DNA from 4 places in the Methylobacterium sp. 13MFTsu3.1M2 genome. Region 1 is predicted to be linked to each of the others. Evidence: riboswitches for the same ligand, from Rfam matches in the RefSeq annotation. Region 1 holds a riboswitch; each other region holds the start of a gene.
The links. Region 1 has a riboswitch for cobalamin ahead of BM314_RS18635 (TonB-dependent receptor). Riboswitches for the same ligand answer to the same signal wherever they lie in the genome.

Region 1 (3,655 bases):
GGTCTGCACGCCGGAGGCGAGGGTCGCGGAGGCGGCGGCGCGCTGCTCGCGCCGGGTCGGACCGGGCGCGGGGGCAGAGGCGAGGGCCGGGGAGGGGGCCGCCGAGCGCCTGGCCGGCGGCCGGCCGCCGGGCTTGCCCGCCGCGGCGTCGCGCGGTGCGGCGGCGTCGCGGCGCGGCTTCGGCGGCCGGGCCGGCGCCGGGGCCGCAGCGGCCTGCGCGCCCCAGGGATCGCGGGTGCCGGCATCCTCGCCGCGGTTGCGGGCCGCGCGCTCGGCGGCGTCGCGGGCGCTGGTGCGCGGGCCCGTGCGGGCGCGGCCGTCGGCCTGGGCCTTGCCGCCCCTGAACTTGCTGGCGCTGGACTTGCCGGCCTGAGGCTTGCGCCCCGTCGGCCCGCCGCTTCTGGGAGGTCGTATCGTCATGCTTCCGCCGGCACCCGTCTCCGCGTCGGACGGAGCGTCCGGGCGCATGGGCCGCGGCGTCGCGGACGTCCGGACCGATGGGATTGCCCGGCTGTAGCATCGCCCGCGCCGAGCGGCAAAGGCGGTGGGCCGGCCCGGTCCGTCAGGGCTCCGCGCGCCACGCGTCGCGGAGGCGGGCCTTCAGGCCGGCGGGGAAGAGGTCGGGACCGCCCGGCACGTCGAGCCCGTCCAGATCGCACCACCGCGCCACGCAGGCGGTGCCGGAATCCTCGTGGAACACGAATCGCTCCTGCCCGTCGAACCGCCCCGGCGGCAGGGCGACGGGGAACAGGAACAGCACCTCGTGCCCGACCTGCCCCTCGTGCGTGAAGATGTTCTCCATGACGCGGGGGCCGCCGAGCACCGAGACGGTGACGCCGAGCTCCTCTCGGAACTCCCGGATCAGGGCGTCCTCGACCCGCTCGCCGAACGCGACGCTGCCGCCGAGCGGCCGGACGCCTTTCAGCCGCCCGTCATCCGCGCGGACCTCGGCCACGAGCAGGCTGTTGCCGCGCCGGGGCAGACCCAGTGCCTTCACGCGTATCTCCGCAGGGGGCCGCCAGACCGTCATCCCGCAGGGGCTAGCCCGTCGTCGGCGAGGCCGCAACGGACCGGCGCACAGCGCGCCGATCCACGGCAACAACCGGACACACGGTTGACGCCCGCCCCCGCTACGGCCAAGCTGTGTTCGACGGTTCCCCTCGGGGATCAAAAGGGAACGCGGTGAGGGGTTCGCCCCGAAGCCGCGGCTGCCCCCGCAACTGTAAGCGGCGAGCCCTTCACCACCACGTCACTGGGTCACCCCGGGAAGACGGTGCGAGGGCGGCGACCCGCGAGCCAGGAGACCTGCCGTCAGCCGTGGTCACACGCGAAACGCGCCGGGCGGGGTGTCCTGGCGGGTGTCGAGGCGCCGCCAGTCCCGAGGGGAGGCGGCCGCCGAGGCCTCGTTCGCGGTGACGTGCCACAGCAAGCGCGCCCGCGACGCCGTTCCCCATGCCCGTTTCCGCTGTCCCGACTCCCTTGAGCCCTGTGGCAGGACGCCGTCGCGCGCCCGCACGGGCAGAGGCTACCGGACAGCGGGCGCATTGTAATGTTATTACAATGCTTGTAGGACGCGGGGGCCGGCGCGCGCCGTGCACGGACCACTTTCCCCATGTCTCCATCGACCCATCGCTCCCGCCCCGGCGGGCGGGCCCCCCTCTGCGGCGTTCTCCTCGCGCTCCTCGCCAGTCCGGCCGCCGCACAGGAGGCGGTCACGCTGGATGAGCTGTCGGTCGCGGGCGCGGGCGGCGACCCGGGCCGCCTCCCGCCGAACGGGCTCAACCTGCGCACGCCCGACCGGACCGCGAGCCGCCTCGGCCTGACGCCGCTGGAGACGCCGGCCAGCCTCGACATCGTGTCGGGCGAGACCGCGCGGCTGCGCGGCCAGGACACGATCGCCGAGGCCGTGACTCAGGACGCGACCGGCATCACCACCATCGCGGCGCCCGGCAACGGCAACGGCGCGTTCACGTCCCGCGGCTTCGCCGGCCCGAACTCGATCCAGCAGCTATACGACGGCACGCGCTTCTACGTCGGCGCCAACACCGTGACCTTCCCGTTCGACACGTGGAACGTCGAGCGGATCGAGGTGCTGCGCGGGCCGTCCTCGGTGCTCTACGGCGACGGCGCCATCGGCGGCGTCATCAACGTGGTGCCCAAGAAGCCGGTCTTCGTGCCGATCAACGCCGCCCGCGCGGTCATCGGCACCGACGGTGTCGCGCGGCTCGCCCTCGATTCCGGTGGCCCGCTGGGGCAGGCGGAGTACGGCGACACCTTCGCGTACCGCCTCAACGTCAGCGGCAATCGCGCCGACGGCTGGATGCGGCCGGAGGGCGATTTCCGCAACCTCGCGGTCTCCGCCGCCCTGCTGTTCCGGCCGAGCGCCGACCTCGCCTTCACCCTGAGCCACGATCTCGGCTACCAGGAGCCCGCCCGCTACTGGGGCACCCCGCTGGTCGAGGGACGGATCCCGGATCTCATCCGGTTCAACAACTACAACGTCCGCGACGCGAAGATCACCTGGGCCGACAACTGGACCCAGCTCAAGACCGAGTGGTCCCCCTCGGCCGACATCACGATCCGCAACACCGCCTACCGGCTGACCAGCCGGCGCCACTGGCTCGACGTCGAGCAGTACAGCTACAACCGCGGCACCGGGCTCGTGGACCGGGGCGACTACCTGGAGATCTACCACAGCCAGGAGCAGGTCGGAGACCGCCTCGACGCGACGTTCCGGGGCAGCCTGTTCGGGCTGCCGAACCAGTTCGTGGCCGGCTTCGACGTGAATCACATCGACTTCCGTCACACCAATAACTTCTACTTCGACCAGACGACGAGCGTGCCGCTCACCGGCTACGATCCGGGCCTGTTCCCGCAGAACGGCCGGGCGCGCCCGGCCTACGCGACGCAGACGAGCCAGGCCTCGGTCTTCGCCGAGGACCGGGTGATCCTGTCGGACAAGCTGTCGTTCCTCACGGGCGTGCGCCTCGACGTGCCGACGCTGAACCGCGAGGACCTGCAGACGGGATCGCGGTTCGAGAAGACCTATCGGGCGCTCGGCTACCGGTTCGGCCTCGTCTACAACCCGACGCCGGACAGCGCGCTCTACGCCCAGTACAGCTTCGCCACCGACCCGGTGAACAGCCTGATCACGCTGTCGCAGTCGCTGGCGGGCTTCAAGCTCGCGACCGGCGATCAGGTCGAGATCGGCGCCAAGGGGCTGGCCTTCGACGGCGCCCTCGAATGGACCGTCGCGGGCTACCGGATCGTCAAGGACAACCTGATCTCGGCGATCCCCGGCCAGCCGACGCTGTCCACGCAGGTGGGGAGCCAGTCCTCGCAGGGCTTCGAGCTGGCGCTCGGCTGGCGCTTCGCGCCGGGCTGGCGGCTCGACGGCAACCTCGCGCTCCTCCACGCGCAGTACGACCGGTTCGACCAGACGGTGAACGGCGCCACCGTCTCGTATGCCGGCAACCAGCCGATCGACGTGCCCGAGCGCGTGGCCAACCTCTGGCTGACCTGGGACGTCACCCGCGACTGGACCGCGCGGGTCGGACTGCAGAACGTCGGGCAGGTCTACAGCGACTTCGGCAACACGGCGCGGCGCCCCGCCTACAACCTCGTCAACGCGGTCCTGGACCATCAGGTGACGGCG
Region 2 (3,655 bases), on a different contig from region 1:
GTCCTCGAACACCTCCTCCAGGGGGTTGTCGTGGTCGACCGACTGGTCGGCGGCCCGCTGGGCCGCCAGAGCCTCCGGATCCTCCGCGAAGGCGCCCGAGGCCACCGCCGGGCCGTCGACCACCGCGACCACGCCGTCGACGGTCACCCGCGAGCGGATCGCCGGCCACTGGAACGCCTGGACCAGCGGCTTCGGCAGGGCGAGGCCCGAGGTCTCGATCAGGATGTGCTCCGGCGGCTCGGCGCGGCCGAGAAGGGTCTCCAGCGCCGGCACGAAATCGTCCGCGACCGTGCAGCAGATGCAGCCGTTCGGCAGCTCGACGATGGCGTCCTCGGTGCAGCCCTCGACGCCGCAGGCCGCCAGGAAGGACTTGTCGAAGCCGATATCACCGAACTCGTTCACCAGGATCGCGAGGCGGCGCCCCTTGGCGTTCTCGACCACGTGGCGGACGAGGGTCGTCTTGCCGGCCCCGAGGAAGCCGGTGATGATGGTGCAGGGGATCTTGTTCACGAGGGTCATTCCGCGGGCTCCAGGGTGCCGGCGGGGACCGGGCGGGGTTCTGGGAAAGGGGGAATGCGGGCGATCACGCCCTTGCGGAACGCCTCCGGACGCTCGCGCCAGGGCACGATGCCGTCCGGGGTCGCCGCGTAGGCCGCGAGCCCGCCGAGGATGATCTCGGCCGAGGCGGCGGGATCCATGTCGCCGTAGACGTAGGTCCAGCGGTCGGCCGCGGCGACCGCCACGGTGCAGGGCCGCTTGCAGACCGACAGGCACTCCACCGCCTCGACCCGCAGGTCCGGCGTGGCGCCGCTCCGCGCCCGGAGCGCCTCCAGCAGGCGGGCCCCGGCGCGGGGCCCGTCGGGGTCGTCGTCCGGCCGGCGGCAGGTGGTGCAGACGTAGAGAACGGTCTCAGGCACGGGCCGCTCCCCGATCCGCGCCGCGGGCGAAGGCCTGCCACGCCCAGCCGAGCCCCAGCCCGATCAGGATCCAGAACACGAAGCTGATGGCGAGCGACCGCGCGGCGAATTGCGCGGCGAGCGCCGCCGGAAGTTCGGACGCGGCCTCGGGCGCCTGCGGGGCGCCGACGACGTGCGGGGCGATGATCAGGACGAGCCCCCCGAGGATCGTGATCAGCGCGCGGCGAATCGTGATCAGGTAGAGCCCCATGCCGGTCGCCGCGGCGGTCATCACCCACCACGCCTGCCGCGTCGCGAGCGGGGCCGCCGCGCTGCCGGGCAGTTCCGGCGGCAGGCCGAGACCCGGCGCGAGGGCGACGCTGGCGAAGGCGGCCACCGCGAAGGCGAGGCCGACCTGCGGCGTGGGTTCGCGGCCGCAGGCGAGCATCACCGCGCCGAGCAGCAGCGCGTAGCCCACGCCACCCACGAGGGTCGCGAGCCCGGTGAAGGCCATCCGCGGCAGGCCGGGCGCGGGCTGCCATTCCGGCGCGGCGTCGGGCGCGGCATGGTCGTGCCCGGCATGGGCCAGCACGATCGGGAACGCCTTGATCGGGAGCGCCTTGGCAGCCCGGTTCGGCGCCTCCTGCTGCTCGTAGCGCTCGGCCGCGACGATCAGCGGCGAGGTCAGCGTGAGTTCGAGGCCCGTCACGATGGCAGCCGCGAAGAAGCCGGCGGCGAGGGCCGCCGACAGGAGCCGGATGATCATCCCTGGTCCGGGAACGTCAGTGGCAGGGGAAGTTCTGGGTGTGGCGGAAGTCGTGCGCCGCGTTGTGGAGCGCGATCGCCGGCGAGAAGCCCGCCATGAATAGCAGGCCGAGGCCCAGCACGGCCGCGAGCGCGACGGCGATCGGGCGCTCCGACGCGCGGGTGCCGGCGGCGATGGGGGCGAGGGTTTGCGTCGTCATCAGAAGCGTCTCCAGCCGCCCCACCGGCGGCATTGCGGGATCCTGTCGCGACGGCAGGTCTCCTGGCTCGCGGCTCGGCGCGCCCACCGCCTTCCCGGATCGCTCCGGTGGCGCTTGGCGGGCGCTCGCCGCTCACAGTTGCGGGGGCAGCCGCGGAATCGGGGCTTCAAACCCCTCACCGCATTCCCTTTTCACCCCGTCTCCGGGGCACCGTCGCCCGGCCGTTGTAGACGCATGACCGCCAGGACACAACGGAGCGGCGCCGGATCGCGGCCGTTTCCCGCGCCCGCCCCGCGATCGGGGTGGGCTTGACGGCCGCGCCCCGGAGCGGGCACCGCCGCACCCGATACCCGCCCGGCCCCGGCGCGGGCGCTGAACTCCCGGAGACCCGATGGCCCCGACAGACGATCCGACCCCGGTTCTCGTCGATCTCGCGGCCGGCCGTAAGCCGCGGATCGTCTCCGATGCGGGCACGGGAACGACGTGGCTCGAGGTCGACCTCGGCGGCCGCTTCCCGATCCATTCCGTCGCCCTGCGGCCGGGGGAGGGGGCGGTTCCCGCCGAGCCTGGCGACGTCGCGGTGGCGGTCTCGCAGGACGGCGTGACGTGGGCCGAGCCGGACCTCGCTGGCTGGACCGCGACCCCGGACGCCCTCGTCGCCGCGATCGTCCCCGACGAGCGGGCCTGGGCGCGCGCGGTCCGGATCGCCGCGCCCGAACCGGCCCGGATCGCCGGCATCGGCATCCGCGCCGACGAGGCCGCGATCGACCTGATCGCGCTGCGGGCGATGCTCGGCCTCGACGTGACGCTCCTGAACGAGACGCCCGGCGCCAACGTCTACGTCACCTACGCGCTCCAGTCGGCGCCCGACCGCGCCAGCCACGCCCTGGTCGGCCTGTCGCTGTTCGAGAACGGCGCCTTCGGCAACTGCCTCGTCCAGTACATCATCGCGGTGACGATCGCGAAGGCGCTCAACCTGAAATACATCAAGGTGCCCAAGGTCGACCGCAGCAAGGTGATCTTCCTGACCGAGCGGCTGACCTGCGACGGCCTCACCTTCATCCCGCCGGACGAGCCGCTGCCGGCGGACGGCTACTTCCTGTCGGGCCTGTATTTCGACCCGACGCAGTTCGAGCGCGTGACCGCGCTGCGGGGGCCGACGGATTCGCGCGTGATCGTGCAGAGCGTGATCCGGCCGCTGTTCAACGGCCTGCCGAAGAGCTTCCCGGTGAAGCCCCACGACCAGCTCCTGATCCACATCCGGTCGGGCGACATCTTCAGCACCTGGGTCGATCCGCACTATCCGCAGCCGCCCTTCGCGTTCTACCGGATGGTCATCGACCGGCTCCTGGCCGAGGGCCGGATCCGCTCGGTCAAGCTCGTCTTCGAGAACAGACTGAACCCGGTCATCGCCGAGGTGGAGGCGTACGCCGAGCGGCGCGGATTGCCGGTGGAGATCCAGAGCGAGTCGCTGATCTCCGACGTCGCGGCGCTCGTGAACGGCCGCTACCTCGTCTTCGGGCTGGGGACCTTCGGGCCGGGGATCTGCCACCTCTCGGACCACGTCGAGCAGGTCTTCTACTTCGCGTCGAACTGGCCGCAGGGCTTCCAGTCGATCCCCACCATCGGGAAAGTGGTCGAGGTCCGCGATCTCGAGGGCCGCTACATGAAGGTCGGCGAGTGGCAGAACACCGACGCGCAGCGCCGGACGATGGTGGATTACCCGGCCGAAGCCCTCGCCTTCGACGACGCGTGACCGCTGCGGTAGGCTGGAGGCGCTACGGCGCGGTCCTG
Region 3 (3,655 bases), on a different contig from region 1:
CGCCCGCTGATCGAGGACAACTCCATCCGCTCCCGCCCCACCGCGCTCTTCAACGGACGGATCGGGTACGCCTTCGAGAACGGCGTCAGCGTCTCCCTGGACGTGCTGAACCTGACGAACAGCAAGTCCGACCAAATCACCTACGCATACGTCTCGCGCTTACCCGGCGAGCCGGCCGAGGGGCTGATCGACCGCGTGTTCCATCCCGTCGAGCCCACGGCGGTGCGCCTCACCATCGCCGGGCGGTTCTGATGCCGAAAGTCTAAGGCGCTGGCGCCTTCACGAACGTCCAGATCTTGAGCGAGCGCATCAGCCGAGTTCATGACGCGTACGCCAGTGCAACTCGCGTTCGACTTGCTCCCGAATGTCAGGGCGAAGCGCACCGCAGGCCATTTTTCGTTGCAGGCTTTCGTTGGTGTGCCCGGCAAAAGGGCGCTCGTTCGACCATCGTTGACGGACCGCGTCCAAGGCAGAATTCGTCGGCATCATCTGGTGCGAGCAAGGGGAGCCTCGGTGGCGACCTTTTGAAGGCCCCTTCCATTGTCGGCAAGTCGCGCCTGTGGCTGAGGGACGATGATGCGGTCATCTGAAGCGAAGTGATGGTCGGTACCATTCGCAATCGAGAAGCGAGGCCTCGCTCGATTAGAAGCAGGGTCGCGCTGCTTTACCTCGTCCTGATCGCGGCCAACGTCGCCGCCTGGTCCTGGGCCTACAGCCTGTTCGCAGGCCAGCCGGCCCTGCTCTCGACCGCGTTGCTGGCCTACGTCTTCGGGCTGCGCCACGCGGTCGATCCCGACCACATCGCCGCCATCGACAACGTCACGCGCAAGCTGATGCAGGCGGGCCAGCGGCCGGTCTCGGTCGGCTTCTGGTTCGCCCTCGGCCATTCCACCGTCGTGGTGGTGGCCGCGGCTGCGGTGGCGCTGGCCGCCACCAGCCTGATCACGGCCTCGGAAGGCTACCGGGAGCTAGGCGGCCTGATCGGCACAGGCGTTTCGGCCGCCTTCCTGATCCTCATCGGCCTCGTCAATCTCGTCGTCCTCGCGGGGGTCTGGCGCGCGTTCCGGCAGGTGCGGCGCACCGGCCGCTACGTCGAGGCCGACCTCGACATGCTGCTCGCCAACCAGGGCGTGCTCGCCCGGATACTGCGGCCGCTCTTCCGCCTCGTGACGCGCTCCTGGCACATGTACCCGCTGGGCCTGCTCTTCGCGCTCGGCTTCGACACCGCCACGGAGGTGAGCCTGTTCGGACTCTCGGCCGCCCAGGCGAGCCAGGGTATGGATCTCTGGACGATCCTTGTCTTCCCGGCGCTGTTCACCGCTGGGATGACGTTGGTCGACGCGACCGACGGCGTGCTGATGCTCGGCGCCTACAGCTGGGCCTATGTCCAGCCCATGCGCAAGCTGTTCTACAACCTCACCATCACCCTCGTGTCGGTGGCTGTCGCGCTGGTGGTCGGCACGCTGGAGGCGCTGAACCTCCTGGCGGACAAGCTCAACCTCCAGGGCTGGTTCTGGCAACGGGTAGCCGCGATCAACGACCATTTCGGTGTGCTTGGCTTCGGCATCGTCGGCCTGTTCGCGGCGGCTTGGCTCCTGTCGTTCCTCGTCTACCGCCTCGGTGGGTTCGACCGTATCGACGTAAGACCTGCAGATGCTCCCTGACCACCCACGGGCACCTGTCAGGACAACGACCGACCCGTCCAGGATGCCACACATCTGAACAACGTGTTTCCGCGCGTTGACGAATAGATACATCGCATCCTAGCTTGAGCATGACGGTTCCCCTCGGGGATCAAAAGGGAACGCGGTGAGGCCACGCCCGTGAGGGCTCGGCCGATGCCGCGGCTGCCCCCGCAACTGTAAGCGGCGAGTCCTTCATCACGACGTCACTGGGCGGCCTCGCCCGGGAAGACGATGAGAGGGCGACGACCCGCGAGCCAGGAGACCTGCCGTCAGCCGTGGTCACACGCGGAGCTTGCCGGGCGGGGTGTCCTGGGAGGTGTCGCGGCGCCGTGGTTCCCTTGAGGAAGCGGCCGCCGAGGCCTCGTTCGCGGTGACGTGCCACAGCCGTCCCCCGAGGCCGTCCCGTGTCCTGTTCCGTCTCCTCCGCGCTCCGGCGCACGCTGGCGCTGTCCTGCGCCGCGTCCGCGCTGCTCGTGTCCGTTCCCGCCTTCGCGCAGCAGGTCGCTGCGCCGTTCGCCGATGCCCAGGGAGGCGCACAGGCCGCGGTCTCCCTGTCCGAGATCTCGGTCTCGGCCACCGGCGTGCCGACGCCGATTGCCAACACGGGATCGAGTGTCACCGTGCTCACCGACCGCCTGCTTCAGGAGCAGCAGCGCCGGACGGTGCCGGATGCCCTCCAGCAGGTGCCCGGCCTCAACGTCGTGCAGACCGGCGGCGCGGGCGGTCAGACCTCGGTGTTCATCCGCGGCACCAACTCGAACCACGTGAAGGTCCAGATCGACGGCATCGACGTCAACGACCCCTCTACCCCGAACCGTGCCTTCGACTTCAGCCAGTTGCAGACCTACGACCTCTCGCGGATCGAGGTGCTCCGCGGGCCCCAGAGCGGCCTCTACGGAGCCGACGCCATCGGCGGCGTGGTCTCCGTCGTGACCAAGCGCGGCGAGGGTCCGGCCCGGGCGACGGCGACCGTCGAGGGCGGCTCGTTCGGCACGTTCAACCAGTTCGGCAACATCTCGGGTTCGGAGGGGATCTTCGACTACTCGGTGTCGGTCGGCCACATCCGGCAATCCGCCGTCCAGGTCACCCCGTTCGAGCTGCTGCCCCGCGGCGTGCCGCTGCGGACCGCTTTCACCGACATCAAGACGGTCTCGACCAAGCTTGGGGCGCAACTCACCGACGAGTTCCGGCTCAACTACGTCCTTCGCTTCTCCGACAGCGCCTATCTCGACCAGGCCGACGGAGGCTTCCCGTACGTGCCGCTGCCGTACCGAAACCTCAACGACCAGCAGCAGCTGATCATGAGGGGCGAGGCCGAGTGGACGCCGGTGCCGGGCTTCCACAACGTCCTCGGGGCGAATTATTCGAAGTTTGATCGCCTGTTCGCCGGCCCGCTGGATCCCCTCGCGGCGCCGACGCCGACGACCTACCTCGGCGAGCGGACCCGGTTCGACTACCGCGGTGACTGGCAGGTCTCTCCCGGCAACCTCGTCCTTTTCGGGGCCCAGCGCGAGGACGAGCGCTTCGAGACGACCGGCATCGACCGGTCCAACGGCAACACCGCCGGCTTCGCCGAGTTTCAGACCACCCCCTTCGCGGGTGCCTCGCTTGTCGCCAACATCCGCCACGACGCGAACGATCAGTTCGGCGGCGCGAGCACCTACCGGGTGGCGCCGAGCTATATCGTGCCCGGCACCGGGACCCGCCTGAAGGGCAGCGTCGGCACCGGTTTCAAGCCGCCGACCCTAAGCCAGCTCTACCAGGACTACCCGGGCTTCCGCTTCTTCGGGAACCCGAACCTGCGGCCGGAGGAGAGCTTCGGCTTCGACGGGGGCTTCGAACAGCCGCTGTTCGACGGGTTCATGACGGTGGGGGCGACCTACTACGAGACCGACTTCAAGAACCTCATCCAGACGACGTTCCTCCCGACCTTCTCCACCAACGTGAACGTCGGCCGGGCGACCGCCTAC
Region 4 (3,655 bases), on a different contig from region 1:
GAGCAGGCCGGGCATCTGAGCCTGGATACGCTGAAGGTGATGGCGGCGATCGAGCGCTGCCGCACCGCCAGCCTCGGCGGCCATGTCGAGGGCTGCGACGCATGCGGCCACCTGCGCGTCGCCTACAACTCCTGTCGCAACCGGCATTGCCCCCGGTGCCAGGGCGCGGCCGCCCGCGACTGGCTCGCCGCGCGCGAGGCCGACCTCCTGCCGGTCGGCTACTTCCACGTCGTCTTCACCCTGCCGGCCGAGATCGCCGCCATCGCCTTCCACAACAAGGCCGCCGTCTACGACCTGCTGTTCCGGGCGGCGAGCACCACCATGATGCGGATCGCCGCCGACCCAAGGCACCTCGGGGCCCGCGTCGGGCTGACCGCCGTGCTCCACACCTGGGGCTCGGCCATGACCCACCATCCCCATGTCCACATGATCGTCCCCGGCGGCGGCCTCTCCCCGGACGGGACCCGCTGGATCGCCGCGCGCGCCGGCTTCCTCCTGCCGGTGCGGGTGCTGGGCCTGCTGTTCCGCCGCCTGTTCCTCGAACGGCTCGCCGCGCTCCACGCGGCCGGGGCGCTCGCCTTCTTCGGCCCCCTGGCCCCACTCTCGGATCCCAGGGCCTTCGCCCGCGCGCTCGCCCCGGTGCGCCGGAAGCGCTGGGTGGTCTACGCCAAGCCGCCCTTTGCCGGACCGAAGGCCGTGCTCGCCTATCTGGCGCGCTACACCCACCGCGTCGCCATCTCCAGCCGCCGCATCCTCGCCTTCGACGGGGCGAGCGTCAGCTTCCGCGTCAAGGACTACCGGCGCGACGAGGCCGGGCGGCCGCGGGTCATGACCCTGTCGGCCGCGGAGTTCATCCGACGCTTCCTGCTCCATGTCCTGCCGCGCGGCTTCCACCGCATCCGGCACTACGGCTTTCTCACGGGCTCGAACCGGACGGCAGGCCTGGACCGCATCCGCGCGGTCCTCGGCGTCGCGGCCCCGCCGCGGCCCAGCGCCGACGCACCCGATCCGCAAGACAGCCCCGGCCAGGCCCGGCCACCTTGCCCCTGCTGCGGCGGTCCCATGACGATCGTCGGGTCCTTCGCGGGCTGGCATCAGCCCCGTGGGCCGCCGTTCCGCTCCACGTCGCACCGGGCAGGTTCGCCATGACCCGGCATGACCTGACGCCGCCAACCACCCGAGGAACCGCGCCTCGGGGCATGCCTCACCCTGTGCCGAACCTCAGGATGAACCGTGCCCCCGCGATCGCCGAACCCCGGTTCGCTTCGCCAAGCGCTGAGGCCTTGCCAATCCGGGGACTTCCAAGCACGCCACTGGCGAGGTTTGCCCGCCGTCGCTCCGCCGCTGGGGGCGACGCCCAGCCCAAATCCCCATAGGCCCGCCCGCCATCCCGCGGGTTCGTTCATCCAAGACTTTCGTACGCCTCGCGGCGACCGAAACTCTTCAGGTTTCCGGCCAGTCAGCTTTGGAGCGTCAAACTTGAATAGCGGACGTTCGACACTCGCTAAAATGGCCAAGCTAGACAGCCGGCGTGACGGCAGAGCTATTTGGACGCCGTCGTTGACTCACGGGTTCGTGAGGCTGTAGCTGGGCCGTGACGGTTCCCTTCGGGGATCAAAAGAGAACGCGGTGAGGGTGACAGCCCGATGCCGTGGCTGCCCCCGCAACTGTAAGCGGCGAGCCCTTCACCACCATGTCACTGGGTCACCCCGGGAAGACGGTGCGAGGGCGATGACCCGCGAGCCAGGAGACCTGCCGTCAGCCGTGGTCACACGCGAAACGCGTCGGGCGGGGTGTCCTGGCGGGTGTCGAAGCGCTGCCTCGTGAGGCGGTGGCCCAGGCCTCGTTCGCGGTGACGTGCCACTGCCGTCCCGAGGTCCCAGGCCCGTGTCCCGTCCCGCTCCGCAATGGCGGCTTCGCGCATCCGTCGCATCGCTCGCGCTCGTCTCCCTTGGGTTGGCCCCAGCGACCGCCCAGGGCCTACGAGCTGACCCGGCTCCGGCCTCGGTCGTACTCGACCCGCTCTCGGTCGAGGGCAGCTACACCGCCGCCCCCACCTACCAGGTCAAGGACCTCTACAGCGGCACCAAGACGGTGACGCCGCGGCTCTCGCTGCCCCAGCAGGTTGACGTCGTGCCCCAGGAGGTCCTCCGGGACACCGCCGCCACCCGGGTCGAACGAGCGCTCGACTACGTCCCGGGCGTCAACAAGCAGAATGATTTCGGCGCCCAGAACCTCGCGCTCTACTCGGTGCGCGGCTTCGCTACCCAAGACATCTTCTTCAACGGCTTCAACATCGCCCGCGGCTACAACGGCGCGCCGGACACACAGAACGTGCAGTCCATCGAGGTGCTCAAAGGTCCGAGCGGGGCACTCTATGGACGCAGCGACCCGGGCGGCACCGTCAACATCCTGACCAAGCAGCCCGTAGCGCTGCCCTTCGTCGAGATGGGTACGCTCGTCGGGAGCTTCGGCACGGCGCGCACCACCGTCGATGCCGGCGGGCCGCTGAACGAGGAAGGCACCGTCCTCTACCGCTTCAACGGCGCCCTCGCTCGGCAGGACAGCTTCCGCGATTTCGTCGACGGCGACCGCGTCCTGGCCGCGCCCGTGGTAAGCTGGCTGATCAGCCCGGACACCAAGCTCACCGTCGAGGCGCAGTACCTGCGCAACCGCCAGACCTTCGACCGTGGCACCGTCGCGGTGAACAACCGCCTCGGCCTCGTCCCGCGCTCCCGCTTCTTCGGCGAGCCGGGCGACGATTCCGTGTCGGAGGCCGGGATCCTGCAGATCCGCCTCGATCATGCCTTCAACGCCGATTGGCAGCTGCGGGTCGCCGGACACTTCAATACCGGCAGCCTGACCGGCCTGCAGACCGGCGCGACCGGCCTCCTCGACGACGGCCGCACCCTGTTGCGCGAGTTCCGTCGGCACGACTTCACCTGGGGCGTGGCCATCGGGCAGGCCGAGCTCGTCGGGCACTTCGACACCGGGCCGTTCGCCCACACCGTGCTGCTTGGCCTTGAGCACGAGCGCTACAACAGCACCGAGAACCTGCTGCGCTCGACGCCGCGGATCGACCCCTTCGCCATCGACCTGTTCAACCCGGTCTACGGCCAGCCCAAGCCGCCCTTCACGCGGCGCTACAGCGCGAGCGAGAACGTCGGGAATACCGCCGTCTACGCGCAGGATCAGATCGCGCTAAGCCCGGAGTGGAAGCTCCTCCTCGGCAACCGGACCGACTTCTACAACCAGACCTTCCGCGACAAGGTCGGCAACGAGCGCACGGAGCAGGATCGGACCGGCTTCTCGCCGCGTGCGGGCCTCGTCTACCAGCCGCTGTCCTTCCTCTCGTTCTACGGCAACGTGGCGGCCTCGTTCCGCCCCAACACCGGCTTCGACATCGCGACCCGTCCCTTCGCCCCGGAGACCGGCTTCGGCTACGAGGCGGGCGTCAAGCTCGACCTCTTCACCGGCCTGAGCGTGACCGGCGCGGCCTTCCACATCGAGAAGGAGAACGTCCTCACGACGGACCCGCGGGACTTCTTCTTCCAGATCGCCGCCGGGGCCGTGCGCAGCCAAGGCTTCGACCTGAGCTTCGTCGGACAGGTGACGCCCGAGTTCCGGGTGATCGGCGGCTACGCCTTCATCGACG

Region 2: it holds a riboswitch for cobalamin, as region 1 does, so the genes downstream of both, BM314_RS15320 (CbtB domain-containing protein) here and BM314_RS18635 (TonB-dependent receptor) in region 1, are expected to answer to the same signal.
Region 3: it holds a riboswitch for cobalamin, as region 1 does, so the genes downstream of both, BM314_RS08365 (TonB-dependent receptor plug domain-containing protein) here and BM314_RS18635 (TonB-dependent receptor) in region 1, are expected to answer to the same signal.
Region 4: it holds a riboswitch for cobalamin, as region 1 does, so the genes downstream of both, BM314_RS08390 (TonB-dependent siderophore receptor) here and BM314_RS18635 (TonB-dependent receptor) in region 1, are expected to answer to the same signal.

Annotation. Positions count from the first base shown of each region.
Region 1 is NZ_FOMM01000018.1:54,832-58,486, forward strand. It holds gene BM314_RS18625 (RluA family pseudouridine synthase) at 1-420, opposite strand, end outside; gene BM314_RS18630 (NUDIX hydrolase) at 563-1,030, opposite strand; cobalamin riboswitch at 1,135-1,328, shown strand; gene BM314_RS18635 (TonB-dependent receptor) at 1,613-3,655, shown strand, end outside.
Region 2 is NZ_FOMM01000014.1:100,880-104,534, reverse strand. It holds gene cobW (cobalamin biosynthesis protein CobW) at 1-519, opposite strand, end outside; gene BM314_RS15330 (DUF1636 domain-containing protein) at 516-917, opposite strand; gene BM314_RS15325 (CbtA family protein) at 910-1,662, opposite strand; gene BM314_RS15320 (CbtB domain-containing protein) at 1,679-1,861, opposite strand; cobalamin riboswitch at 1,896-2,091, opposite strand; gene BM314_RS15315 (discoidin domain-containing protein) at 2,253-3,617, shown strand; gene BM314_RS15310 (S10 family peptidase) at 3,640-3,655, opposite strand, start outside.
Region 3 is NZ_FOMM01000008.1:8,915-12,569, reverse strand. It holds gene BM314_RS08375 (TonB-dependent receptor) at 1-252, shown strand, start outside; gene BM314_RS08370 (HoxN/HupN/NixA family nickel/cobalt transporter) at 600-1,664, shown strand; cobalamin riboswitch at 1,762-1,971, shown strand; gene BM314_RS08365 (TonB-dependent receptor plug domain-containing protein) at 2,090-3,655, shown strand, end outside.
Region 4 is NZ_FOMM01000008.1:17,119-20,773, reverse strand. It holds gene BM314_RS08395 (IS91 family transposase) at 1-1,149, shown strand, start outside; cobalamin riboswitch at 1,582-1,775, shown strand; gene BM314_RS08390 (TonB-dependent siderophore receptor) at 1,957-3,655, shown strand, end outside.